DNA from 3 places in the Pseudoduganella sp. GW821-FHT12E03 genome. Region 3 is predicted to be linked to each of the others. Evidence: riboswitches for the same ligand, from Rfam matches in the RefSeq annotation. Region 3 holds a riboswitch; each other region holds the start of a gene.
What was found. A riboswitch is a leader RNA that binds a small molecule or an ion and turns the genes downstream of it on or off. The one in region 3 is predicted to bind glycine.

Region 1: it holds a riboswitch for glycine, as region 3 does, so the genes downstream of both, AC1RRC_RS16050 (hypothetical protein) here and AC1RRC_RS03535 (D-amino acid dehydrogenase) in region 3, are expected to answer to the same signal.
Region 2: it holds a riboswitch for glycine, as region 3 does, so the genes downstream of both, gcvT (glycine cleavage system aminomethyltransferase GcvT) here and AC1RRC_RS03535 (D-amino acid dehydrogenase) in region 3, are expected to answer to the same signal.

What each region holds. Positions count from the first base shown of each region.
Region 1 covers NZ_JBXAQJ010000005.1:568,801-572,071, forward strand. The annotation lists gene AC1RRC_RS16045 (M4 family metallopeptidase) at 1-594, opposite strand, end outside; glycine riboswitch at 846-937, shown strand; gene AC1RRC_RS16050 (hypothetical protein) at 1,198-1,920, shown strand; gene AC1RRC_RS16055 (C39 family peptidase) at 1,948-2,538, shown strand; gene AC1RRC_RS16060 (M4 family metallopeptidase) at 2,584-3,271, opposite strand, start outside.
Region 2 covers NZ_JBXAQJ010000002.1:628,229-631,499, forward strand. The annotation lists gene gcvH (glycine cleavage system protein GcvH) at 111-494, opposite strand; gene gcvT (glycine cleavage system aminomethyltransferase GcvT) at 542-1,672, opposite strand; glycine riboswitch at 1,722-1,826, opposite strand; glycine riboswitch at 1,845-1,931, opposite strand; gene AC1RRC_RS06530 (ATP-dependent Clp protease proteolytic subunit) at 2,077-2,634, shown strand; gene AC1RRC_RS06535 (hypothetical protein) at 2,679-2,900, opposite strand; gene AC1RRC_RS06540 (DUF1631 family protein) at 3,035-3,271, shown strand, end outside.
Region 3 covers NZ_JBXAQJ010000001.1:910,538-913,808, forward strand. The annotation lists gene AC1RRC_RS03530 (L-serine ammonia-lyase) at 1-437, opposite strand, end outside; gene AC1RRC_RS03535 (D-amino acid dehydrogenase) at 508-1,767, opposite strand; glycine riboswitch at 1,826-1,929, opposite strand; glycine riboswitch at 1,932-2,028, opposite strand; gene AC1RRC_RS03540 (hypothetical protein) at 2,126-2,488, shown strand; gene AC1RRC_RS03545 (TolC family protein) at 2,667-3,271, shown strand, end outside.

The sequences.
Region 1 (3,271 bases), on a different contig from region 3:
CTTGTTGCCATTGGCCTGGCGGGTCTGCACCAGGTACGCCAGCTTGTAGCTGTCCACCACGTCTTGCACGTCGGTCGCGTTCAGGTCCGCTTCGGCCTTGTTGGCGGCGCCGGCGACACGCACGGTTTTCATCACAGGGAAAATGATCAGTTCCGCGCTTGGCGGGTCGATCTGTACATTGTGGGAACCCACTTTGCCCAGCGCGACCTTGATGGCGTCCTGGCCGCTCATGGACGGCTTGGTGTTGATGCGCTTGGCGCTCAGGTCTTTGCGGCGCTCGGCAATCGATTCGCTGACGATGTTGCCGCCCGCATCGGAGACCACCACGGATTCGGATTCAAACACGCGCACACCCTTGTAGGTGTGGTTCAGGCGGCTGATGGCGTGGCCACGTTCGCCCGGGTGCTGGGAAGCGATGGCGAAACCATGGTCGGCATCCAGGCCATGTTTGCTGCGCTCACCATTCAGCGTGCTGACCAGGCGAGCCTTGTCTTGCTGGGAAAACGATGCCGGGGTGCCCATCATGGGCGCGGCGAATGCGGAACCTGCGATCGACACAATTGCTGCTGCAATCAGGGTCTTGCGAATTGCCATGGTTTCTCCGTTATAGATTTGGGTAGCGACGGCTACCTCGTGACCGCCACCTTACCGAAGCACCACAGGCCATGACAAAAAAATCGGGAATTACGACGAAAAGTGTGCACTTGTCTCAATTTGAAATTTTTTGTCGAACGTATCCATGTTTTTTTGTAGCGCGATACGGAAACAACGCAGCACTTGTGCGGTGTTGAATCATTCGTTCTGACTGGGCTATGCTGAATTAAGTAACCGGTGCAACACCGGTTGCAGCATAGTCGGGAGAGACCGGTCCACCATAGCCGGCGCCGAAGGAGCAACCGCCCCGGAAACTCTCAGGCCCATGAACCGGCTATGCTGATCAGAACTCTGAAGAGCCGCCCGGCCGCATGGCCATGGCGCACCGAAGGAGCAAGCGGCGCTACCGCCCGTGAATCTCTCAGGTCCGGAACAGAGGGGGCAACCGCTGTGCGTACGTCCTGTGCGCGCAGTTCTCAATCCATCTTGTGACGAAAGTCCGTGCCTTGACCGCATCGACCGCGTTTGCGCCGCGTTTTGCGCCGCGTTTTGCGCCACATTTTGCGGTGCGGGCCTCGTACACCCTGAAAAGGAGAAGCATCCATGCAGCACCAACGTTCCACCCGGCGTGCATTGCTGGCGCCATTGGCCTTGTTCACGATCCTGGGCCTGTCCGGCATACCCGCCATGGCGCAAAACGCCACGGCGATTGCCGCCAAAGACGGCGCATCGGCGCAAGCGGCGGCACAGCGCGACTTCGCGCAATTTGCCGCGTACCAGCTGCGCACCCGGCCCGGTGTCGCCCCGGTTGATTTCCCGCTCGAAATCGGCGACATGCAGGACTTGAAGGATGCTGTGATCGGCTACGGCTTTCCTGTCCATTCCGTGGAAGCCAAAGACATCGTCGCGGGCCGCGCGGATTTGCAGGCCATGGCCAAGCCTACCGGGCAGTGGCGCTTCATCGTCTCCGTGCGCGGCAAGCCGGTCGGCCTGGCGACCGTGGAGCAGGTCAACGGCCGCTATGAAACCGTTTCGTATGGCGCCGCCATCCTGGCAAAAGATGTCGATGCGTTGACGGCCCATCATGGCAATGCGGCGCGCAACAACCTGCGTTTCGTCCGCATTTACCAGGCGCGCGCCGACTTCCTGGAAGTCTCCGGTGAAGGCCGTACCCGTTATGCGCCACTGCATTCGGCACGCGAATCGCTGCTGCTGCAGGCGCGCGCAATGAAAACGGGTCAGGGCGACACGTCACTGATGGAAGCGTCCGAAGTGCTGCAGCCGCTGCGCGCAGCCGTCAAAGCCAACCTGGATGCGTTCCGCTGATCCTCATATCTGAATCTGGAGAGACCCATGAAATTGAAGCATCTCGCAATCGGCGCCGCCATGGCGCTGGCCATGCCGATGGCCATGGCGCAATGGCGCACCTTGTCCGTGCCGCTGACCACGCAGGAACACAGCCAGTGGTGCTGGTCCGCATCGAGCAAGGCAATTCTCAGCTATTACTGGGCCAATTACCCAAGCCAGTGCCAGATCGTGAACTGGGCGTATGGCTTGAACTACGCTTGCGGCAACAGCACGTTTAACTGGAACAGCAACGCCAACCAACCGAACTCCATGTATGGTTCATCCGGCAGCGTGCAAAACATCCTGGCCAATTGGAGCGTGCCAAACACCGCGATCAATAATTACCTGTCGTGGAACACCGTGGTTTCGGACATCAACGCCAACCGGCCGTTCGTGATCCGCTACGGCTGGACCGGTGGCGGCGGCCACATCATGGTGGGACGCGGCTATGAAACATATAACGGCGTCAATTACGTATACATCATGAACCCGTGGCCAGGCGAAGGACAAACCTGGCGCACCTATGCGTCGGCGGTCAGCGCGTCGGACCATAACTGGACCCATACGCAGCGCATGAATATCAGCCGCGCGAACTGACCTGTGCAAAAGCCGGCCCGGCATTGAGTGGGCTGGCTTTTGAAATTACTCAGCAATGTCGGTCCCAACATTGATGGCTGCATACGCCCGCTGCACCGCCTTCGCTTCAGCGCTGCTGGCGCCATACAGTTCTTGCGCCGCCGCCAGCACCTTGGCGCGCGCATCGGCGTAATTGGTCGACGAGGTGAATTTGGTGGTCAGTGCCCGGAACCAGATGCGGTAAGCCTTGTCCAGGCCAATGCCCGTCATCGCCAGCGGGGCTTTGGTCAGGTACTTCGAATAGTATTCGCTGGTGGTGCTGGCATTGGAACCCCTGGCCAGGAAGTAGAACATGCGGTTGTTCGGGCCACTGCTGTAGTGCACATCGAGGCTTTTCAGCGTCGTACTCCACGCGTCCGGGCTCTTGCCATCTTTGCTCGGCTTGTACATCCAGCGCAGCGGCTGGCCACTTTTTGAAATCTCCTTGCCCACCATCCAGTCGTTGATGCCGGGCGACGGCAGCACGGCCCCCTTGCCGCCAGCGCGCGCATAGGCTTCCACGGCTTCGCCGGCGATATCGGATGCCGACTCGTTCAGGCCGCCGGATTCACCGGTATAGAGCAGGTTGGAGGTGGCGGCCGTGATGCCATGGCCCATTTCATGGCCAATCACGTCGATGGCGCCCAGATTGTTGAAATACGTGCCACCATCGCCGATGTACATGCATTTACAGTTACCGGAGTAGTAGGCATTG
Region 2 (3,271 bases), on a different contig from region 3:
AGGGCCGCCGGGGCGGTGCATGCGGTTCGAGGCGTTTCGGCGGCTTTGTAAAGCCTGCTGAACGGGGACCGCAAAAAAATGGCGCCCGCGGTCAGGCGGGCGCCATGGTATTAACCTTCGGTGGTCTTGCCGTAAGCGGCAGCGTCCAGCAAGCCGTCGATGGCGGCGGCGTCGGATGGCTTGATCTTGAACAGCCAGTTGGCGTAGGCGTCCGCGTTGATCGATTCAGGCGAATCCACTACCGCGTCGTTGACGGCGATGACTTCGCCGGACACTGGTGCGTAGATGTCGGAAGCGGCTTTCACGGATTCCACCACGGCGGCGTCGTCGCCGGCGGTGTAGGTGTTGCCGACTTTCGGCAGTTCGACGAACACGATGTCGCCCAGCGCGTCCTGCGCGAATTCGGTGATGCCGACGGTCAGGGTGCCGTCCGCTTCAGCACGTACCCACTCGTGGGATGCGGTGTACTTCAGGTCTGCAGGAATGTTGCTCATATTGGCTCCAATAGGGTTGTTGTTCGTGTTTGAGGTGCTGACCCGTGTCAGGCAGCGAGGATTTTACCGTTACGGACGAAAGGCAGCTTGACTACCGTGGCGGCCAGCTTCTTGTCGCGGATTTCCACGTGCACGGTGTCGCCGACATTCACGCCCATCGGCACGCGCGCCAGGGCGATCGCTTGCTGCATGGTTGGGGAGAACGTGCCGGACGTGATTTCGCCGGTGTCGCCATTGGCGGCGACGATTTTCTGGTGCGCGCGCAGCACGCCGCCTTTTTCACGCAGGATCAGGCCGACGAATTGGGCGTTCTGGCCTTTGGCTTGCAGGGCGGCCTTGCCGACGAAGTCGCGCTCGGACACCAGGTCGATGGTCCAGGCCAGGCCTGCGTCCAGCGGGTTCACGGATTCGTCCATATCCTGGCCGTACAGGTTCATGCCGGCTTCCAGGCGCAGCGTGTCGCGCGCGCCCAGGCCTGCCGGCTTCACGCCCGCGGCCACCAGGGCGTTCCACAGCGCTTCGGCTTTGCTTGCCGCGACGCCGATTTCAAAGCCGTCTTCGCCGGTGTAGCCGGTGCGTGCCACCATCGCCTCGCCGAACGGCGTGTCTTGCACGAAGGCGACGTTGAATGGCTTCATTTCGCCCGTGGCGGCTTGCGAGCCGGGAATCACTTCCCATACCTTGGCGCGGGCGTTCGGGCCCTGCACGGCGATCAAGGCCATCGGTGCGCCTTCAGCCGTGTCGCCATCGCGGCGCTGGGTGATCGTCAGGCCGGCGCCGGTCTGGTCGTTGTGCGCTTGCATCCAGGCCACGTCCTTGGCGGCGGTGCCGGCGTTGACCACGAGGCGGAACCATTCTTCGTTGATGAAGTAGACGATCAAGTCGTCGATCACGGTGCCTTCAGGATTGAGCATGCACGAGTACAGGGCCTTGCCCGATACCTGCAGCTTGTCGACGTTGTTGGCCAGCAGGCCGCGCAGGAAGCCGCGCACATTGGCGCCCTTGATGTCGACCACGCACATGTGGGCCACGTCGAACATGCCGACGTCGGTGCGCACCGCGTGGTGTTCTTCGATTTGCGAGCCGTAGTTGACGGGCATGTCCCAGCCGCCGAAATCGACCATGCGGGCGCCAAGTGCGCGGTGGGCGTTATTGAGGGGAGTCGACTTCAAGGTCATGTTTGGTCCAATGATCAAAAGGAGTTATAAGGCACGGCAATGCCGTACTTCGAACCCCTCTGTCCTTGGTACCTGAGAGATAGCAAACGGATGGTTTGCACGCCCCTTCGGTGGGCCGTTTCAGAACGAACGGCCGCTCTCCAGAGTTTAACCGGCTGCGCCGTGCGCCGCTGGCCCCTGACCGGTCCTTTTGCCTGAGAGTTTTTGGGTAGTGCCCCTTCGGCGGCAGCGGGCTGCTGCGCTCTCCCGATCAAGACTGTCGACTATATGCCAGATGGTCACTCATGTCAATCTTGCAGGCCCTGGCGGGGCCGCCGATTACTCATGCGCACGAATGAATTCAGTGCGCGGGAGGGGGCCGCTCCTTTGCTAAAATTGTCGTAATTAAAACAACGAGGCCAACCATGGACCAGCATGAAAAATTTGACGGGCACGCGTGGTTCACGCTGTCCGGCGACGTCAACAGCGATATGGTGCACCGCATGTTCGATGCGGTCGCCGATATGACGGAAGACATGGTGACCGACGCGCACGTGTTGCTGCAATCGAATGGCGGCTATGTCAGCGACGGTATCTGCCTGTACAACTACCTGAGCAAGCTGCCGATCCGTTTTCATTTCTATAACGCGGGCGCGGTCGCTTCGATTGCCGTGATCGTGTTTTTGGCGGGGCAAAAGCGCTATGCCAGCAGCACCGCGCGTTTCATGGTGCATAAGTCGCACGCCAGCGCGCCGTCCGGCGCCAGGCCGGAAGCGCTGCGCATTATCGTCGAGGGCTTGCAGGCCGACGATGCGCGGACCGAGGAAATCCTCCGGAATCACGTGGAATTGTTGGACGAGCAATGGCAAATCCATAATTATTCGGACTTGCACTTGACGGCCAGGCAGGCTGCCGAAGTCAAGATGGTGAATAAAGTCATGGATTTTGCGCCGCCCAAAGGGCGCCGCGTGACGAATATCTGAACCGGGCGGCCGGGCCGCCCATGTCTTTCCGGTTAACTTTCCGGTCAGCGCCCCCTGGCCCCGTTGCGGTGCGTACTGCGGGCGCTGATCCGGTTGGCGCGGCGGCTTTCCTCGGCCCGCACATCTTCGCGCCGGGCGCCCTGGTGATCCTGCGGCGAAACCGATACCGATCCTTTAGTTCCTGACTGCCGGCTGATGCCGCCACCTTGCTGCGGCGTCTCCTGGCTGCCCTGATAATCTTGTCTGGTTTTTACCTTGGGTTGCATGATTTAATCCCTTCAGGTTGAGACAGTCCGGCAAAAAAACTACCGATTATTGACTTGTAGCTATTGCCTTGTGGCAATAGTGTGCAAGAATATGGGTGTGGCAATCCGCCGTTCCCACCAAATCAGGTTAGACCATGCAATCAGATCAGACAAATCCTGCCGTGCCCAAGAAAGCGGTGACGCCGCGGCATGCGTTGCTGGAAAACCTGATCGACATCGTCCACCGGCACGTCAGCGAACAATTCCTGGACTTTACGACGCGCGTCGCGTCGGCTTTGATCGATGGCGATCTCGAGGCCGACATACGCGTGTTGCAGGCGCGCTTGCGCGCCGGCAACCTGCTGCGCAGCGGCCATTACGGCTATCTCAGC
Region 3 (3,271 bases):
CCGCCTACTGAAAAAAAAACGCGTTCAACAAAACTGCCATCGTCCAGGGTCAGCGTAAACCGCATGCCGTTCGGGTGTTCCGGCAAGCTCTCGGTCTTGTGGAACACCAGGTTGTTACGGGCAGTAAAGCGCACGGGATAGGCGCCAAGCAGTTTTAACTGGCCATCGAGTTCAATTTGCGCCAGCAAGTCATCGACCGCATCCGGATCGACACCCGGCGGAGTCTCGCCCAGCAAGCCCAGGATCACGGCCTTGTCGGTCGCATGGCCGACACCGGTCAGCGCCAGCGAACCATACAGAGCCACTTCAATCGCCACGGCTTTGTCCAGCCGCTTGCATTCAAGTAAAAAGCGGCGCGCCGCCACCATCGGCCCGACAGTATGGGAACTCGACGGGCCAATGCCGACTTTGAAAAGGTCAAACACACTCATGTCCATCAACGGTTTCCTTCAAAAAAATTGGGTAGACAGGCCGGCGGCAGGGGAAGGCGCCACCGGCCGGAACGGGTCAGGCGCGGCCTGGCGCCAGCAGCGACACGGGACACTGCCGCTCGCGGGTGGACGCCATCATGCCGGCCACCATGTCGGCCGTGACGGCGCACAGGGTCCAGCCCAGGTGGCCGTGGCCCGTGTTGTAGAACACGCCCGGTGCGCAGCCGGGACCGACCCGGGGCAGCATGTCCGGCATCATCGGACGCAAACCGGCCCACGGCACCACGCGGTTGGTCTTGATGCCAGGGAAGCATTGCGCCACCCAGTCGGTCAGGGGACGGATGCGGTCGGCCCGGATGTCCCGGTTGAAACCGTTGAATTCCGCAGTGCCGGCCACCCGGAAACGGTCGACGCCGAGGCGGCTGGTCACCAGTTTGGTGGCGTCGTCCAGCAGGCTGACCTGCGGCGCGGCGGCCTGGCTGCCCGCGTCATCGAGGTGGACCGTGATGGAATAGCCTTTGACCGGATAAATGTTGACCCGGTCCCCCAGCATGTGGGCGAAGGTGCGGCTGGCGGTGCCGGCGCACACCACCACGCCGTCAAAGGTCTCGACCTGGCGGAAGCCCAGCTGGACCGTCGCGACTTCCACACGGCCATCCTTGCTCGACAGCGAACGCACGTCCTGGCCCAGGCGGATGCCAACACCGAGGCGCAGGCAGGCGTCCGACAGGGCCGTGGTGAACTTGTGGATGTCGCCGGTGGCATCGCTCTCCGTGTAAAAACCGCCGTAATAGTCACCCTGCAGCGCCGGTTCGATCTGGCGCATCTCGTGCGGCGTCACGGCTTGCCGCTGCAGCCCGCCTTCGGCCAGCATGCCCGACACCGCGCGCGCATGGTCAAACCCGGCGCGGTCGCGGTAGATGTGCAGGATACCCTGGCGGCGGACGTCGAAATCGATCCGCTCGGCGCGGGCCCATTCAAACAGGTGTTCGCGCGCGGCGATGGCCAGGCGCGCCGTGGTAATGGTGTTGCTGCGGTAGTACGGGATGGCCGCCATGAATTCAGCGAACCAGCTGAATTTGTGCCACGACGGCTTGGGATTGACCAGCAGCGGCGCATCATTGCGCAGCATCCATTTCACGCCTTTGACGATGGTCGACCAGTGGTTCCAGACTTCCGCGTTGGAGGCCGACAGCTGGCCGCCATTGGCGAACGAGGTTTCCATGGCGGGATAGCGGTTGCGTTCGAATACCGTGACGGCAAAACCTTGTTTTGCCAGCGCATAGGCGGTCGTGATCCCGGTGACGCCGCCACCGATAACAGCAATTGTTTTCATGATGCTCGAGACTCCAGAAGTCAAAAGAGGGTCCCTGCGCGGATACGCAAGAGACACCCCCTCTGTTCTGGACCTGAGAGATTTCGCATGCCCCTGCCGTGGCAGTTCGATGCTTGCTCCTTCGGTGCACCGGGCGACGACTTCCGGCAGCTCTTCAGAGTGTGAATGTGGTATCGGTCCTTTTGCCTGAGAGTTTCCGGGGCGGTTGCTCCTTCGGCGCTGTCCTCGCACTGGGCGGACAGTCTCTCCCGATATCACCTGGAGCGAAGCATAGTCGAAGATGTGACGATTTACCAAACATTTTTCATATGAATTTCACATTTCAGGGCGCCAAATGCCCATGCTATACTGCGCCGCTATGGCCCGTAAGTTCCTGTTCTTCATGCTGACAATCGTCGCACTCCAGTTCAGCTGGATGGCGATCAGCGTCTATTGCGGACACGAATCGGGCCGCGCCGCGCAGCACTTCGGCCACCACCAGCATACCGGGCACCCCGACGACACCGACCTGGCGAAAGATAGCTCGCCGTCGCTGGCGAAAAAACTGACGCCCCATACCGATTGTTCGTCCTGTTCCCATGCGCCGCTGGCGCCGGCGACTTTGGACACGGCGCTGGCCCATGCCCCGCTGGCCGGACAGCGGCAAACCATGCCGCTGTCCACGCCCTCCTCGGCTTACACCCCGCCACCTGAACGCCCCCAGTGGCGCGCCGCCGCTTAAGCCCGGCGGCTGTTTCACCTCTTTCAGTCGAGCCAAGCAAGCTGAGCCAAGCTGCACAAGTGGCATGCGCGACCGCGCGTGCCCCGTTGCCGCATCGCTCACGCGCTGCATAGCCTGAACGCTGCATAGCCCTCTCGCCGCCGGATTGTCTTCGACGTCCTCTTTCGGAGTGAAATCCATGCGATCCAGATTCATCATGCTGGGCGCCACGGTCCTGTTGTCAGGTCAGTGCCTGCCCCTGGCCGCCCATGCGGCCGCCCCGCAGGTACCCGATCCGGTATCCCCTGCGGCACCCAATGCCACATTCAATCTGGCGCTGATCCAGCCGACATTAACGCTGGAACAGGCCATCGCCCTTTCCCTGTCGTCCAATCCCGCCCTGCGCGCGGCCGGCGCCGGTATTGCCATTGCCGACGGCGCCCGCCAGCAGGCCGGCCTGTTGCCCAATCCCGAACTGTCCGTGCTGCGCGAAGGCGCGTCCCATGGTAACCGCACGCAAACGGTGCAACTCAGCCAGCCGCTGGAACTGGGCGGCAAACGCGCCGCCCGCATCGCGGTGGCGGAGCTGGACCGGACCCTGGCCGCCGACGAGGTGTACGTCAAGGCGGCGGAACTGCGCGCCGACGTGACGGCCGCCTACTTTGATGCGCTGGCAGCCCAGGAACGTGTCGAACTGGCGCAGGGCGCACTGGAGCTGGCGCTGAAAACCAGCCATGCGGCCAACCGGCGCGTGACCGCCGGCAAGGTGTCGCCGGTGGAAGCCACGCGGGCCAATGTGGCCAC